Regions from separate parts of the Vreelandella neptunia genome, predicted to be linked through region 2. Evidence: riboswitches for the same ligand, from Rfam matches in the RefSeq annotation. Region 2 holds a riboswitch; the other holds the start of a gene.

Region 1 (8,611 bases), 2.1 Mb from region 2:
GTGGGCGATTTGGTCGAATGAACTCTTCAATACCGGCAGCAGCAGCTCACCCTCCTGGGTAAGCATTAGCCCCCTCGGCAAACGTTTGAAAAGGGGTACCTTCAACAGCGTTTCGAGCAGCTTTACCTGGTGGCTGACCGCCGCTTGGGTAACGTGAAGCTCTTCTGCCGCGCGGGTAAAGCTTAAATGCCTGGCCGACGCCTCAAACGCGCGCAGCGCCTTCAACGGCAGGTAGGGACGCACCACCTTGACCCCCAAATTTTTCTAATGGCTTATGCAAAATATCGCTGTTTGTGAATTGCCGCAGCGGGCCGTAAGTTAACCCCTGTCACGTGCTTTGCGTCTGGAAATAACTCTCCATCCTCTCTCGGCATTATTCACAACAGGATTTTGGTATGCGTAAGATGTTAGCAGCAAACTGCGGCCTTATCATGACAGGTTCGCTTCTACTCAACGGTTCTGCTTGGGCCACCGGCACGCCTGAAAGCGCCGACATTGAGGCGCTGGTGAACGATACTATCGCGCCTTTGATGGCCGAGCATCGTATTCCAGGCATGGCGGTCGCGCTTAGCATTAATGGCCAGCAGCACTACTTTAATTATGGTCTCGCCAATCAAGAGGCGGGGATTCCGGTCACCGATCAGACGCTGTTCGAACTCGGCTCTATCAGCAAGATTTTCACGGCTGCACTCGCTGGCTATGCCCAGGCTACCGGCGCACTCTCGCTTTCCGACCCGGCCAGTCGCTACCTGCCGGAACTCAAAGACAGCGCCTTCGATGAGATCACGCTGCTGGAATTGGGCACCTACACGGCGGGCGAGCTGCCACTGCAGTTTCCCGACGCAGTACAAAGTGAAGAGGCGATGATCGACTACTACCGCCAGTGGCAGCCTGAATCCACCCCTGGCAGCCACCGGCTCTACTCCAACCCAAGCCTGGGCCTGTTCGGTTATCTTGCCGCACAAAGCCTTGGTCAGCCCTTCGAGATGGCTATGGAGGAGGTGCTGTTCGCACCGCTAGGGCTTGAGCATAGCTACTTTCAGGTGCCGGAGGCGCAGCAGGCGAACTATGCCTATGGTTACTCTAAAGAGGATGAGCCCATCCGGGTGAACCCAGGCATGCTGGATGCCCAGGCCTACGGATTGAAATCGACTGCCGCGGACGTGCTCACGCTGGTGGAAGCCAATATGAGTGGTGCTGAGCTTAATGAGCCACTAAGCCAAGCCTTGGCCGCTACGCGCACGGGTTACTTTGAGATCGGCAATATGACCCAAGGCCTGGGCTGGGAAAGCTATGCCTACCCGGTGGCGCTCGATCAGTTGCTGGCAGGCAACTCGCTTGAGATGATTTTGCAGCCCAACCCTGTCAACCGCTTAACCCCACCGCTAGCCCCCAGGCAGGAAGCGCTCTATAACAAGACGGGCGCTACCAACGGCTTTGGTGACTACGTGGCCTTTGTACCCAGCGAGCAAATCGGCATTGTGCTGTTGGCTAACCGCAACTACCCCAATCAGGCGCGCATCGAAGCGGCACACCATATTCTTTCTGCGCTGACTGAAGCGCCTTAAGCAAGCAGCCAGACAACCCGATGCCACCTTCGTGAACTGCGCCCCAATCGTTGGACATCCATCCAACGATTGGGGTGTTTTTTATGGCGATATAACGGAGATCAAACAACCGAAAGTTGCATTTTTTGCTGTCGATAAGGAGACTAGCAACCTCCCCCGTCACTTACCTTCACTGCGAAGAGCCCTTTCCCATGCGTCTAAACGCCGATTTTAGCCACTTTGCCTGTGTTACCCCGGAAGAGTATCAGTGGGTCGACTCCCCCAGCGCGGGGGTAGAGCGCATGATGTTTGACCGGATTGGTGATGAAGTTGCTCGCGCTACTAGCCTTGTGCGCTATGCCCCCAATACGCAGTTTGAGCGGCATACCCACGGCGGCGGCGAAGAAATTCTGGTTCTGGAAGGCGTGTTTGCCGATGAGCATGGGCGCTATGCGGCGGGCAGCTACCTGAGAAACCCCATTGGCACCGGCCATACCCCGCAGATTGGCGAGGAAGGCGCGCTGATCTTTGTCAAACTGCACCAGTTTGACCCCAACGACACGCTACAGCTGGCGGTGCCTGCTCACCGGCTGCCCTGGCAGCCAGACCGACGCCCGCGCATTGCCTATAAAATGCTGCACACCTACAAGCAGGAGCGCACCAGCCTGGAGCGCTGGTCGGCGAGCACCTCCATTACCTACCCTACGCTGCGGGGTGGACTGGAGTTTTTGATACTGGAAGGTACGCTAAGCGATAGCGAACAGAGTTACACCGCAGGCACCTGGTGTCGCTACCCCAGCGGCGCGGCACCGGCACTCACCGCCGGTGATGATGGCGTTATGATGTACCTCAAACGCGGCCACCTGCCCGCAGCTTAGGCGCGCGATAGGCCCAGGAATGGCAGTAGCGTAAGGGCGGCAATAAGCCCCACGGCTAGCAGCACTAGCACGACCTGCAGCGGATGAGCGGCCAAGCGACGCCACAGCGTCTCGGCGTCACCCCGCTCAACCGCCTCCTGGTGCTCGCGCTGGGCGCGCTCAAGACGCTCTGCCTGATAGGCCTCTAACGCCGCGATGGCTGCGTCGTGCTGATGCGGGTTGCGCAGCCAAATAGCATCGACCCCCAGGCGGAAAAAGCCCGCCTGGGTTTCGTAGGTATCAAAGCCATGGGCGGCCAGCAGGTCACGCACCTCCATGGCCTCTTCATCGGTCACATGGCGCAATCGGAACAGTAGTTCAGCCATTGGCGTGCCTCAAGAGTCGCTCTTACCCACCATCAGGTCTGCTTGAATTACTTCGATCCAGTAGCCGTCCGGGTCTTTAACGAAGATAACATCTTTCATCTTGCCCTGATCGGCGCGCTTGACGAAGGTAACGTCGTGCTCGTCGAACCACGCCTGGGCCGCTGCCAAATCCGGCACGTTGAAGCATATATGCCCAAAGCCTTGGGGCTCGGCATTGCCATCGTGATAGGCGAAATCTTCTTGGTTTTCGGTTCCCCAGTTGTGGGTCAGCTCCAACAGCCCTTTCTGGCTAAACGTCCAGGCGGTACGCGCTTGCGCCTCTTCCGGCACGCTGTCGCTGGGCTCAAGGTTGGCTAGGAAGTAGAGCGAGAATTGCATCTCTTCGAAATCCAGCCGTCGCATCACCTGCATACCAAACACCTTGGAGTAGAACGCCAGTGCCTGCTCAGGATCTTTTACCCGCAGCATGGTGTGATTTAAACGAAACCCTTGGGTCTGAGGTGGCGCGGGCACAACGCCGGGATGCTGCTCGCCTTGAAAACTCATTTCACTCTCCTCTCGCTAATACTGTTCATTGACTCTATTGAGCCTCACATACCGCTTACCATGGGGGCTTTATTGCCATAATGCTAGTCCTTACAGGCACGTAGGCAGTGTCGTATCGGGGCACCGATAAGCGCGCTGGCAATACTAAACAAAAACCCTACACTTATTATTCATAAGCTTTACAAAAGTAGTCCCCGCAACATGCGTGATGCCCCACCTTTGAGGCGTCTACCAGGAGCTTTCCATGAGTGCGATTGATATGACGCTGGGAGACCAGCTGACCCTGAAACAGCTTGCCAATGCGCTTCACAACGGTTTTTCGCCGATTGTTGAAGTCGAGTCGATGGATGGAATTTACAAAGTGCGCTTTCACCACGCTAACGGCGTGTCTGACCTGAGTGACAACAAAGGCCACGTCAGTACTTTTCTGGGCACCGGTGAAATCCGCGACACTCTGGGCCAACTGGGCCTGACCCACGGCGTGCTGACTTTCGCCGACCAGTGCGGTGACGAGATGATTGGGGTAGAGGGTAAAGCGATGACACCTGATGAAATGCTTACCTACGGTACACGTATTTCGTTTCGTTAGATTCGACTTATCCGATACAGGAGCGAGGGAAGGTTGAAGCGAGGGTCTTTCGACCAGGGATGGCGAAAGTAGCGCCCAAGGACGGGTTAACAGCGCCCTCGCGTAAACCTTCGCTCGATAAAGAGATGTGCGATGGCGCAGGAGGGCTTTACAGGGCTACTTCAGGCAAGGATAGTAATCCCTCGACAGGGGCGCCCTCCGTTACGGGTGGGCTGAGAAGCACCCTTTGAACCTGAACCGGATAACACCGGCGTAGGGAGTCGTGGTAACGCTTACCACCTCCCTGCCGGGAGGATGCTATGACCCTACGCTCGCTTGGCGATTACCTTGAGACGCTGCGCTCAGTCACCCCGCTGGTTCACTGTATGACCAACTATGTGGCCATGAACAGCACTGCCAACCTGCTGTTAGCCACCGGCGCCTCGCCCGCCATGCTGCATGCGCCTGAAGAGGTGGCGGAGTTCACGGCTATTTCCGCGGGGCTGTCGATTAATATCGGCACGATCTCTGCCCACTGGGCCGATGCGATGCTGACCGCCACAGCGACCGCCCAGCAACATGATATTCCCTGGGTATTAGATCCCGTCGCCGTTGGCGCCACGCGCTATCGCCAAACGCTGTGCGCGAAGCTGCTGGCCGCTAAACCCAGCGTGATTCGCGGCAATGCGTCTGAAATTCTTGCCCTTAATGGCTTAGCCAGCCAAGGCCGCGGCGTGGATTCCACCGCCGCCACCGACCAAGCCGTGGACGCCGCGGTAGCATTAGCGCAAAAACACGGCTGTATTGTTGCGATGACCGGCGAAAGTGATTGGGTAACGGACGGCGCACGGCACTACCGTATTAACGGTGGCCACCCTTTAATGCCCCGCGTAACAACCCTTGGCTGTGGGCTGAGCGCGCTAGTGGCAGGCTTTGTGGCTGCCAACCGCGACGCCCCACTGGGCGCAACGGCAGCCGCGCTGGGCTGCTTTGCCGTCGCGGGTGAGCGGGCGGGTGCTAACGCCCAGGGGCCTGGTAGCTTTCAAGTGGCGCTGCTGGATGCGCTGTATCAACTCACCCCTGATGACCTCACTACTCATGCCCAGCTGGAGGCAATTCATGCCGCTTGATCTATCGCTCTATTTGGTCACCGATGCCGCGCTCTGCCGAGACCACGGCTTGGAACAAACGGTCGAGGCAGCGGTAAAAGGCGGTGTCACCATCGTGCAGTTGCGTGACAAGCATGCCAGCGATGAACAGATGATTGCCCAAGCCAAACGGCTAAAAGCACTTCTGGCGGGCACCGGTGTCCCGCTGATCATTAACGACCGCTTGCAGGTGGCACTGGAAAGCCAGGCCGATGGCCTGCATGTCGGCCAGAGCGACGCCGCCGTTCAGGAAGCGCGCCGTTTGTTAGGAGAACAGGCAATTATCGGCCTGTCGATCAATACCATCACTCAGCTGCAAGCCACGCCGTTTGAGCTGCTTGATTATGTGGGGATTGGCCCGGTGTTTGCCACCGAGAGCAAACAGGATCACGCCCAGCCCATCGGCTTTGGTGGCTTGGCTGCGCTGGTCAAGGCGTGCCCACTGCCCAGCGTGGCCATTGGCGGACTGAAAGCGGATCATGCGATTAGCGTACAGCGGGCAGGAGCAAACGGTTTAGCCGTAATATCGGCTATTTGTGGTCAGCCCGATCCTTACCAGGCAGCGCGCGCTTTTCAGGTTTTCCAAGCCGCTTCGGCGTCATGAATCAGTTAGAGCATATCGCCGCTTTTGTGCGGGTAGCCGAGCTGGGTAGCTATACCCGCGCTGCTGAAGCGCTGGATATTTCCCGCACTCGCGTATCCCGCCAGGTCATGGCACTGGAAGAGGCATTGGGTGCGCGACTGATACAACGCACCACGCGACGGCTCCATCTCACTGAGGCTGGGGAACGCTATCTAGTCCGAGCCCAAGGGATCCTGCAAGCGCTTGATGAGGCAGCCGCCGAGGTGGGTCAAGGAACCAGCGATGTGCGCGGGCGGCTGCGCGTGAATGGGCCGATGAGCTTTGGTACCCGCTACCTAGCGCCACTCGTCGCGCAATTTATGCACACTCACCCAGCGCTGGAAGTGCGCCTGGATTTGAACGACCGCCGTGTCGACCTGCTGGAAGAGGGTTACGACATAGCGATCCGTATCGGCAGCCTGCCTGACTCCAGCCTAGTGGCGCGCCGCCTGACCCGTTGCCGCCTGCTGTTCTGTGCCTCGCCGGCGTATCTTGCCGCTCACGGTGAACCCAGCAGCGTTGAAGCCCTTGCCGAGCACCGCTGCTTGCGCTATCGAAGTGGCCAACAGAGCGCTGACTGGAAGATTGCCACGCAGTCATTGACGGTCAATGGCCCACTGGAAAGCAATAACGGCGATGTACTCACCCACGCCGCGGAAGCGGGCCTGGGCATCGCTCAGCAGCCCAGTTTTCTGGTCACAGAGAGTATCGCCAACGGGCGTTTAGTGCCCATCTTGACCAGTGAGCCAGCGGTGCTGCTCGATGTTCATGCGCTCTACCCCGCCCGGCGCTACCTGCCCGCCAAGGTTGAACACTTCATCGACCTGCTCACCGAAGCGTGGGGCGACCCGCCGGTTTGGGAGCAGCACATTGGATTGTCGCCCATTACGCAACAGTGATGTGCAAATTACGCTGATTATCTCACGCTCACTCGACGGTAAAGTAGCTTTATCAACCACTCGATGGAAGCTACTACGATGACAACGCATACTCACTCTGCCCCCTCTCTACAGCCCTCTGTACAGCACTCTTTACAACCCCAGGCCATCTCACTACTGCGCGTCGCACTGGGTGTGATGGCTCTTGCCCACGGTTTGCTCAAGGTGTTTGTGTTTACCCTGCCGGGCACCGTCGGCTATTTTGAATCACTGGGTTTACCAGGGTTTCTGGCTTACTTGACCATTGCTGCCGAAGTAGGCGGTGGCGCCGCCCTGATTCTGGGTGTTTATACCCGCTGGGTGAGCCTGGCCCTGGTGCCGGTACTGCTTGGCGCTGCGTGGGTGCATCTTGGCAACGGCTGGATGTTCTCAAATGCCGGCGGCGGTTGGGAATTTCCGGTGTTCTGGACGCTGGCGTTAATCGTGCAAGCGGGCCTGGGCAGCGGCCGCTGGGTGCTAAGTAACCGATTCACCTAACACTATCACCTAAAACTATCACCTAACCCTATTGCCAGCGCTTGCTTACCGCCAGCGTTGGCCATGCTGCTGAGGAGACTCACTCATGTTACCTAGCCTGTTTATTTCCCATGGTTCGCCCATGCTGGCCCTCAATAAAACCCCGGCTCATGCCTTTCTACGTGAACTGGGCAGGCAGCTTGCGCCCAAGGCGGTGGTGGTGGTCTCAGCGCACTGGGAGAGCCTGGCGCTTAAGGTCAGCACCAGCGCCAAGCCAGAAACCATTCACGACTTTGGCGGCTTCCCTCGGGCGCTTTTCGAGTGCCAGTATCCCGCCCCTGGCGAACCTGAACTGGCCGAACGACTGGCCGTGTTACTGGGCGCCGAGCGGGTAGAGCGCGGCCTGGATCACGGCGCCTGGGTGCCCCTTTCACTGATGTTTCCTGACGCCAATGTGCCGGTTGTCTCGCTGTCGCTTCCGGTGCGCTGGAGCAATGCGGAGCTGGCCACGCTGGGCGAGCGCCTGTCGGCGCTGCGGGAAGAGGGGATTTTGGTGATCGGCTCGGGCAGCCTGACCCATAACCTGTATGAAATCATGCCCCAGGAGAGCCCTGTGCCCGCCTGGGTAGATGAGTTTGCCACTTGGGTAAGCGAGTGCCTTATCGCCAACGATCGTGAAGCGTTGCTTAGCTGGGAGCGCGCACCCAACGCGCTGAAGAACCACCCGACCCCTGAACACTTTCAGCCATTGCTGGTGGCCATGGGGGCAGGAGGCGACGCAAAACAGCTGCACCACAGCGTTGAGCACGGTGTGCTTGCGATGGACGTTTATGCGTTTAGCTGATCGCTACCCCTAACGATTCAGGTTGTGCTGCGCTGGAAGGCGCGAGATCACGCATTAACAGCGCAAACTCAAGCTGTTCAGGGGTGATGCTGACCTTGGGGAGGGGAATTCGAACGCGATGCCCCGAGCCAGGCGCTGCGCTTTGCGATTCACCTCGCAAATTCTCGATATGCTCGAGCACGAAGCGGTGATTGCCACCTGGCAACATAAGCTCCATACCATCCCCCACTTCAAAGCGGTTTTTAACCTCGACTTCCAACCTGCCACGAGCCGGATCAAACCCCAGCACTTCACCGACGAACTGCTGGTGAACGCCGATGGAATGCCCCTGCTCATAGCTTTGGAACTCGCCGTGCACATGGCGTTGATAGAAGCCTTCGGTGTAGCCTCTATTCGCCAGGTTCTCAAGTTCATCCATTAGCCGTTTGTTAAAGGGGCGCCCAGCGACGGCGTCATCAATGGCTTGCCGATAGACTTGCGCTGTACGCGCGACGTAGTAGTGGGACTTGGTGCGCCCTTCAATCTTTAGCGATGCCACGCCCATTTGCGTCAGCCGAGCAACATGCTGCACCGCGCGCAGATCCTTGGAGTTCATGATGTAGGTGCCGTGTTCATCTTCATACACAGGCATCAGCTTGCCAGGGCGGGAAACGTCTTCAATCAGGGCCGAGAGCTCGTCTGGACTGTCGGCCGCTACGC
Region 2 (8,611 bases):
GTTCGCAGCGCCGCCGCGTCGATCACAAAACCCATAAAGGCAAAATTAAATCGCTGCGCGGTAAGGTGTCCGCATCATAATGACTAAACGCTCCACATCGCCCGCTGGGCGACCACTTTCGCCCTGCGTACACATTTGCCAAATCGAGCCGACCACATCAGTCTGCCACGGCTGTGGCCGGACGTTGGATGAAATCGCGGGCTGGGGAAGCATGACCGAGGCCGAAAAAGCCCCGGTATGGGAACGTCTGGAAAGCGAAGGGTACGTGTCTGCCAGCTAGATTTCCTTCGCGTCGCTATGTCTCAAGTGATGCTATGTCTCAACTGATAGTGCTTTCATCTGGTGACGGTCGCTTAATATATGGTGTAGCTCACCACAGGCAACCATCGGGTCATCACAGTTGATAACGATATCCGAGTGGGCCAACACGTAGCTGCGGCCAGTAATGGTGTTCTCCACTACTTGGTAAGCGCCCTCCTGATGGGTACCGACAAAGGTACCGATAAACCCTGTCTCCCGTAGAGAAACTGTCTCTAGCTTATCCCCTAGCTTTAGCCGCCCTTCATAGTTCATCAACGCCAAGCGCGCAGAGGTGCCGGTACCCGTCGTGCTGCGGCATATAACGCCAGGATGGACGTAGGTGGTTGAGCGTGAGCGTATATAGCCTTCAGCTATCTGCTCTTCAGGCCCCATAAAGTGCAAAAATGGCAGAGGCCCTACATCGCCCAGGGTGTAGTGAGAAAAGCCCCGCTGCGCTTTAATTGCCTCGACAATTTTGTAGGCACACTCTGAGAGTGCGCGCTCCTCATCACGCACCAGCTTAAAGCCCAGCTCGGTGGCATCGACCAAAGCGTAAAAACCACCGCTATAGGCAATCGAGTAGGTGACTTCGCCAATTCCCGGCACTTGGATTTTATCGCGATAGGTATCGATATAGCTGGGCAGGCCGCCACAGGTAACCGACTCCACCACGCCGTTATGCACTTTGGCTTCGATTTGCACTAACCCGGCCGGCGCTTCCAGCTTAAAGCGCTGTATGCCTTCCTGCTTGGGGACAATACCGCTCTCCAGTACCGCCGTGGCGGTACACAGCGTGTTGGAGCCGGAATAAATGGGGTACCCCATCACTTCCATAATGATGTAACCCGCCACCGCCTCAGGATGAGTTGCCGGCACTAACAAGTCGACCGACATTTCCGGAATGCCGTAGGGCTCTTCGAGTAGCAGGCGGCGCAAACCATCGGCGTCATCGCGTAGATACTCCATCTGCTCGCGAACGGTGGCGCCAGGCAGAACATCAATACCCCCTGTAACGATACGGCTAACATCACCACCGGCATGGGTGTCCATTAGCTGGATAGTATGAAGGTTATGCACTAGGGGCGCTCCTGAACAGCAGAAGAGGAATTTTCAAGGGCGAACGGAGCACCGTGAGATGCCCACTGAGCATCGGGAACGAGCACAATTTTGCCCAGATAATTGCTGCCTCGGTTTACAAAATAGCGTTCGGCGGCATGCAGATCAGATAGTTTAAAGGCCGCATGGAGTACCGGCTTTAATTCCCCGCTGCGAATCCACGCCACCAGCTGTTCGGCCTCTTCACGGGTGCCGTGGGAAACACCAAATATCTGTACTTGATAAAGGTACACGCGGGTCCACATCATTTCGCTAAGGTTGCCACCGCTAGCCCCGGCAATAGAGAGGCGCGGGTAGCTCTTTCGCCCCTGCATATCGACAATCATAGTGTCGATAAACAGGTTGGTCATCTCACCCCCGACCAAGTCCATCACCGCATCGATTGGTTTGCCGCCAGTGGTTTCCAGCACCCGGTCAACAAACGTCGGCAGGTCGCCACGATCAATGACCGCTTCTGCGCCTAGCGCTTTGAGCGCCTCGGCTTTGTCCAACTGGCTAACGGCATACGGGATAGCGCCAACAATACGGCAGAGCTGAATGAGTGCAGTGCCCACACCGCCGCTGGCACCGCTGACCAGCACCCGCTCACCGGCATTTACCTTGGCGGCAGTCATCATGTGATAAGCGGTTTGATAAGAACACATACCCATTGAGGCCAGTTCAGCGTCATGCAGCTCTGGGTTAGGCACATGATAAAACTGATCAGCAGGCACGGCGATATACTCAGCAAATCCGCCGTCGGCGCCATGGCCGTAGTAATCCGGGGTTAGATTAATATCACGACGCTCATCGGCGTAAATATTAAAATCCAGCAGCCCTCGCTGACCTATGCGCTCGGCGTCAACGCCATCGCCGACCGCTACTATGCGGCCAGCGACATCGGCGCCTTGAATACGCGGGAAGGTTAACGTTGGCGTACCGCCCATGGCGAAGGAGGTAACATCGCCCTTATCCTTGGTAGGGTACAGCCCTTCACGCGCCTTGCGATCAGTGTTGTTCTTCGCCGTGGCGGTCACCTGCACCAGCACTTCGCCCGCTTTGGGCTGCGGCGTGGCGACATCCTGATGATATTCCAGCTTTTCGATACCGCCATGTCCGGTCAATAGCATGGCAGCCATGGTATTGGGCACCGTGTGTGTCGTCTCGGCCATGGAGTGACTCCTAAGTTGGGCTAACGCTCGATTAGCTAAAAACAGGTACGCCAATCAGCACTGCGTGCAAGTAAAAGGCAAACACCACATACGCTACCAAGCCTACGAGTACGGTAGCAATGGTGGCCATTTTATTAGTGCTAACGGGCGCTGGTGGCGTAAGGCGGCCGCGCTTTTTGGCGCTTTTAAATGCCAGGATAGCCCAGATAAGAAAGGCAGCAAAAAAGATAATCTCGCCCAAGCGACCGTTGGCCAGCAGATGGGCAAACGCCCAGATTTTGACCGCCAGCATCATTGGATGGCCAAGCTTGGCCTTAATCGCATTATGCGGAATGTAGGCCGCCACCAGCATAATAAAGGCGGGCACCATCAGCAGCGCCACCGCATGGCGCATTCCCATTGGCGGGTACCAGATATAGATAGGATCGAGGCGCATCTGGCCAAAACCGTATATAGCAATGGCCAGGCCAACGATGGATACCGCCGAATAGGCGACTTTCCAAGTGGTTTCGCCGTGTTTTGCAATCTGCTGCTGACGCCAGTTTTCAGCAAAGATACGTACAGAGTGGCTGCCTAAAAAAATCAGCAGCCCGAAAATCATAATCGTCATGGAACAACTCCCAGTGAAAACGCTAGTCGACGGCTTTATGCCTTATAGTCTTGGTCGCTCAAGAGGATGCCACACTCAGCCGCTGACCACCTATGCATACGTCAACTTTTCGTTTCCTGGTGAGCCGTTTCCTGGCGAGGCTAAAATCAGTCCTTAAAACCCGTTTTTAAAACCAATGCTTGCGCTTAAATAGCCAAATCAGCGCCCCACCGATCCCCAGCATCGCCCCCAAGACAAAAAAGTAGCCGTACTGATAGCGCAGCTCGGGCATATTTTCGAAGTTCATGCCGTAAATCCCGGCGATAAACGTTAGAGGAACAAAGATCGCGGTAATGACCGTGAGAACGCGCATGGTGATATTTAGCTGATGGGAGGAGATAGAGATATAGCCATCGATTAAGTCACCACAAATGTCGTAGTACATTTGAGTCAAGGTGTAGAGACGCTCAAAGCGATCCGCCACATCGTTGATTGCATGTAGGGTTTCAGTCTCTTCCCGCGGCAAGTGCTCATAGTCATAAGCGATGAGTTCTTGGGTGATCCCCTGGTGGTAACTAAAAATGCGGCGCATTTTTACCAGCCGGGAACGGTAAGTGATAATCTTGCGCATTAACACATCATTACCATTTTCCAGCAGTTCGTCTTCAAGATCACTTAACGCCGTTTCGAACTCAAGCAGGCTATCGATATAAAAGCCTGCTGAAATATACATCACCCTCAGTGCGACGTGCTCTGGCGAGTGAGCCAGCAAAGCCTTGCCGTGCTCGTTGAATAGCCGTTCAATTGAGAGCGCTTGGCCAGGGTGAAGCGTCACTAAAAAACGTTCGCCGACAAAAAAGCAGACCTGCTGAGGCAAATAATTGAGTTCAGCATCAAAGGATGAGATACCGCGATAAATAATCAGCGTGTGGTTGTCAAACTCTTCGATTTTCGGCGGGTGACGCTCTTTGTGGGCATCTTGAATCGCCATCGGGTGAAACTCAAACGCCTCTAAAATCGCACGCTCGCTTTGTTGGGACTCCCCCTGCATATCGATCCAGATATGGCTGTCAGGCGTAGTCTGCCAGATGGCTAACAAGCGTTCATCCCCCTCGTGAGTTTCACCCTCTGGGGTAGTCATAATAGTTCGAATCATGGTCGTCCTTGAATGTTAACCGGTCTTAACAAGCACTATCCAAAGGCTGGGCGATACGTACTTGGGCTTTTCCAGAACGTTTAGCTTCATACATAGCCACATCGGCGCGCTTTAACAGTTCATTGGAGGTCTCGGCACTCGCTGGTAAATATAAGGCAACCCCAATACTAACGCTGACATGTAACGCGGCATTACTAGAGACCAGCGGCTCTTGCACCACCTGAACTAGTTTATTGGCCAGCGGCTCGATTGTCGTGGGCTCACTGCCCTCCAATAGCAAGACAAACTCGTCCCCGGCCCAGCGCGCGATATAGTCGGTTTCGCGTACCGTTGTCGCCAATCTTTTAGCAATCACGCGCAACAGTTCATCGCCCATGGCATGCCCATGGGTATCGTTAATTGCCTTGAAACCATCCAGATCCATAAACAGAACGGCTAGGGGTTGTTGGGAGCGTCGAGTACGGGCCATGGCTTCAGGTAAGCGCTCATCCAAGGCTCTTCGGTTAGGTAGTTTGGTAAGCGCATCTTCACGGGCCTGCTGATCACGCAGTCGCTCAAGCTGCTGACGTTCGGTAATATCGTGGATAAAAAGGCTTCGCCGCTCGCGGCCATCAATCATTAGCGTCTTAATACGAACTTCAACAGGCAGCTCAGTACCATCCTGACGCCGTGCCGTAGAGGTGATAGCAGCACGGTTATTACTGGGGGGCAGCCCGGCAGGAAAAATCAGCTGCGTTATCGTCCTTGCCAGTGTTTCTTTGCGTGGCCAACCAAACATCACTTCTGCTGCGCGGTTCCAGTCCAAAATAACGTCGTCGGCATCAATGCTAATATAGGCGTCATAAGCTGACTCAATAACCAAATTGAGTTCATTGGTACGCCGCTCAATTTGGCGTTCCATACTTTGATGTAGCTCATTCAGCGCCTGCTGAAATGCCTGGGCGTTTTTCTTCTCCAGCACCAGCCGCTCTCGCAAATGAACTTCCTCTGTCGCTATTGCCGCTAAGTCCTGGAGAGCCGCTAGCTCATCCTCGCTAACGACGCGTGGTTTGGTGTCGAGCGCGCAGAGTGACCCTAGTGCCAAGCCTTGCATAGACCGTAATGGAATCCCCACATAAAAACGAATGCCTTCGGGGCCAGTCACCAGAGGGCTTTGAGCAAAACGGGGATCTTGACTGGCATCTTCAACAATAAATGGCTCTGGGCACATGATGGTATAAGCACAGAAAGCCACATCGCGAGATGTTTCCTGGGGCTCAACGCCAATGCTTGACTTAAACCACTGCCGTTTAGCATCTACTAGCGTCACCGTCGAGATAGGCACACTTAGCAATTTGGTCACCAATCTGGTGACCCGGTCAAAAGCAGGTTCATCGGGGGTGTCTAGAAGTTCAAGCTCATAAAGGGCTGCTAAGCGAGCATCTTCGTCAGGTGCTATGGGGAAGCTCATTGTCATATCAACCATGAGGTAGCTATTATTCTAACAGCATAACGCGATCAGCCCTTTAGTGCTTAAAAGTCACCTCTTTCTATTTAACCCCGCGAGCAGCACACTCATTAGCGTTGAGGCGACTAATGCGCCGACGAATGGCCCCAAGGTAGGAATACTGCCCGGAAAACTGGCGGCCACCACCCCGGCGACCAAGCTTCCTTGGCTTAACCACCCAGGGAGAATGGCGCCCAGCAACCCCGCGAGGCCGCCCGCAATGGCCGCAAGCGGCGTCATTCGTTGCCACAAGCCTAGCAGTACAGGCACCACAATGGCGGCACACAGCAGGTCGGCAATCAAAAATAGCCGGAGTACCGACAGCCCCTGTAAGGCAATCAATACCACCGGAATCATCACCACCACCGTTACCCAGCGGGCAGCCACCAGTGAAACGCCCTTGTGCTCGCTGCGCGCGACCACCAGCGAGGCAATACCGTTTTGCAGCGTATCAACGCTGGAGGCGACTAACGTCACCGCTAATACTAAGGCGGGTAGCGTCAGCCAAACAGGAGCATCGCTTAACAGAGCAAAAAATGGCATCGGCGGCTCCCCCAGAGAGACACCGCTCATCGCGGCCAACACCCCCAATCCGCCAATCACCATGACGACGACGACCGTCATCGCGCCACCTAACCATGCCCCGCGTCCTAAACTTTGATCATCTTGAGCGGCCCAAACGCGCTGCCAATAGCCTTGGTGGAAGAGATTGGCCGCGGTAACAGCAATCACCAGGGTTAACGCTACGCTGAGCGCATTGGTGATAGGAATGGCTGGAAGCGCAGCTCCACTGGGAATAGTGGGAAGCCGCCATAGCGCCATGCCACCGACCACACACAGCAGTACCAGCAACAACCACGCCTGCCAACGGTCAGTGGCAAGGCTGGCACGCAGGCCTCCCGCTGCGGTATAAACCAGCGTGGTAAGCGCCACACCAATAATCACCAGTGCAGGTGGCACCTCGGAAAGTAAGGCAGTGATCGCCCCAATGGCGGTTAGCTCGGCGGCTAAAAAGCAGGCCATATAGGCTATAGATACCAGCGTTACCCAGCGCCTTACACCAGGGCCATAGCACGCTTCCGCAAACTCGGCGATGCTGCGCCCCTCGGGCAGCGCCCGACGAATCTTCGGCCCATACAGCCCTAATACGATAAACGGCAGCGCAGAGCCTAACGCATAGCCTGCCAGGGCCAACGGCCCGACAAAGGCGCCGATTTCAGGAGGAGCAAAGAGAATCCATGCGCCCATTCCAGAGGCAAGGAAGGAGAGCCCCAGTGTAGACGCCGTTTGAGAGTTGCGAGCGGTGACGTAATCATCAACCGGGCCATCCACCCAGCGAGCCCGGAGGCCTAAATAAGCAAAGCAGCACAGCGCCGCGCCAAGCACGGCTGACGTTAGGTAAAGCATGTCGCACTTCCTCCGCCGGTATGAACCGGATCAGGTTCCAGGGTCTGCGCAGCGCGCATCTCAGCCCTTTTGAGCAGGGCTCCCCTGGCGACAGTGAATGTAGGTGTTTTTGCTAAGCGCTTTTTCTAAGTACGTTTTTTCAGTACTTATCCAAGTGCCATCTCAAGAACTATTCTCAATCAAAAGCACAGCTTAGTAAAGTTGAGGTAGTACGGTGGCCTCTTAGCGGGGCACGCGCCCCATCAGGTAGAACTCCTCATTGGGCGGCGTGCCCGCCAGGGTGACCAACCGATTCGACAGGCCAAAAAACGCCGCGATGGCGCCAATGTCCCAACAATCCTCTTGGCTAAAGCCAACTTCCAGCAAGCGGGAGAGCCATTCATCGGTCATTTCACCCACATCGATAGCGCAGTGCATAGCAAAATCAAGCATTACCCGGTGGCGCTCGCTAATTGGCGCCACCCGATGGTTGATCGCCACCTGGTCAGCGAGTAGCGGGTCTTTACTGTAAATGCGCACCAGGGCACCGTGAGCGACTACACAATATAAGCAGTGATTACGCGCACTGGTAGCGACCACAATCATCTCTTTTTCGGCTTTGGTGAGCGTGTCCGACTCGCGCTCCATGAGCGCATCGTGATAAGCAAAAAAAGCACGAAATTCAGCAGGGCGATGGGCCAACATCAGAAAGACATTGGGCACAAACCCCGCTTTTTCCTGAACCGCTAAAATGGTACTGCGTATATCTTCCGGCAGATTATCCAGTGTTTCAGGCACGTTAAAACGACTTAATGATGCAGACATACTCACCTCTTTATTGTTAAATTTAAATATCTGGTAAAAAAGGTTTAGCTGATGTTAACAAAAAGCTAAATTAAGGTGCTTTTAATCAGCCGCCCTACTCGCCATACTGATACATCGATCTGTGATAAAAACCGCGCGTTACTCTTAATAAACAGTTCGTTCAAAGGGACACTGCCATGAACCAAAAAGAAGCCAAGGAACATACCCCTGGTCGGCTGCATGAGCTGTTTGCTGACCCCTATCGAGCGTTCGAAAATGATACCGATGAGCGTCAGCTGCACATTCGTATCATGCTGCATATGTTGCTTGCCCGCCCAATGAAACGGGGTCAAATGACACTCCGTGTTATCCATGGCTGGGAAAACGGCGGCTTTGAGCCAGAAGACCTACAGCATGTCGACTACTCCCTCGGCGGAGTGTCTGACTTCAAGCGCGCGGTACAGGACTTCGAACACGCCTCGAAGCACAACACGCCGCTCCCTGCTGACAAAAACGCCATTCTTGCTGCGCCACTCGCCGATGCCATTGCAGAGGCCGAAGCCGAGGGGCAAGATCTAAATAGCGACATTCGCGAAACACCAGCGAGATGGCCAGCATTTGAA

Evidence for each region. A riboswitch is a leader RNA that binds a small molecule or an ion and turns the genes downstream of it on or off. The one in region 2 is predicted to bind thiamine pyrophosphate.
Region 1: another riboswitch for thiamine pyrophosphate. It lies ahead of thiM (hydroxyethylthiazole kinase); the one in region 2 lies ahead of SR894_RS14045 (SLC5/6 family protein).

What each region holds. Positions count from the first base shown of each region.
Region 1 is NZ_CP140255.1:141,183-149,793, reverse strand. Features, by position in the region: gene SR894_RS00785 (LysR family transcriptional regulator) at 1-246, opposite strand, end outside; gene ampC (class C beta-lactamase) at 396-1,568, shown strand; gene SR894_RS00775 (cupin domain-containing protein) at 1,760-2,425, shown strand; gene SR894_RS00770 (DUF6164 family protein) at 2,422-2,790, opposite strand; gene gloA (lactoylglutathione lyase) at 2,800-3,336, opposite strand; gene SR894_RS00760 (hypothetical protein) at 3,581-3,925, shown strand; TPP riboswitch at 4,103-4,201, shown strand; gene thiM (hydroxyethylthiazole kinase) at 4,225-5,034, shown strand; gene thiE (thiamine phosphate synthase) at 5,024-5,656, shown strand; gene SR894_RS00745 (LysR family transcriptional regulator) at 5,653-6,573, shown strand; gene SR894_RS00740 (DoxX family protein) at 6,652-7,089, shown strand; gene SR894_RS00735 (DODA-type extradiol aromatic ring-opening family dioxygenase) at 7,175-7,912, shown strand; gene trhP (prephenate-dependent tRNA uridine(34) hydroxylase TrhP) at 7,905-8,611, opposite strand, start outside.
Region 2 is NZ_CP140255.1:3,000,415-3,009,025, forward strand. Features, by position in the region: gene arfB (alternative ribosome rescue aminoacyl-tRNA hydrolase ArfB) at 1-80, shown strand, start outside; gene SR894_RS14015 (DUF1289 domain-containing protein) at 80-280, shown strand; gene SR894_RS14020 (proline racemase family protein) at 313-1,377, opposite strand; gene SR894_RS14025 (alcohol dehydrogenase catalytic domain-containing protein) at 1,377-2,567, opposite strand; gene SR894_RS14030 (NnrU family protein) at 2,599-3,177, opposite strand; gene SR894_RS14035 (magnesium transporter CorA family protein) at 3,344-4,312, opposite strand; gene SR894_RS14040 (diguanylate cyclase domain-containing protein) at 4,338-5,762, opposite strand; gene SR894_RS14045 (SLC5/6 family protein) at 5,832-7,205, opposite strand; TPP riboswitch at 7,195-7,301, opposite strand; gene SR894_RS14050 (peroxidase-related enzyme) at 7,428-8,009, opposite strand; gene SR894_RS14055 (hypothetical protein) at 8,186-8,611, shown strand, end outside.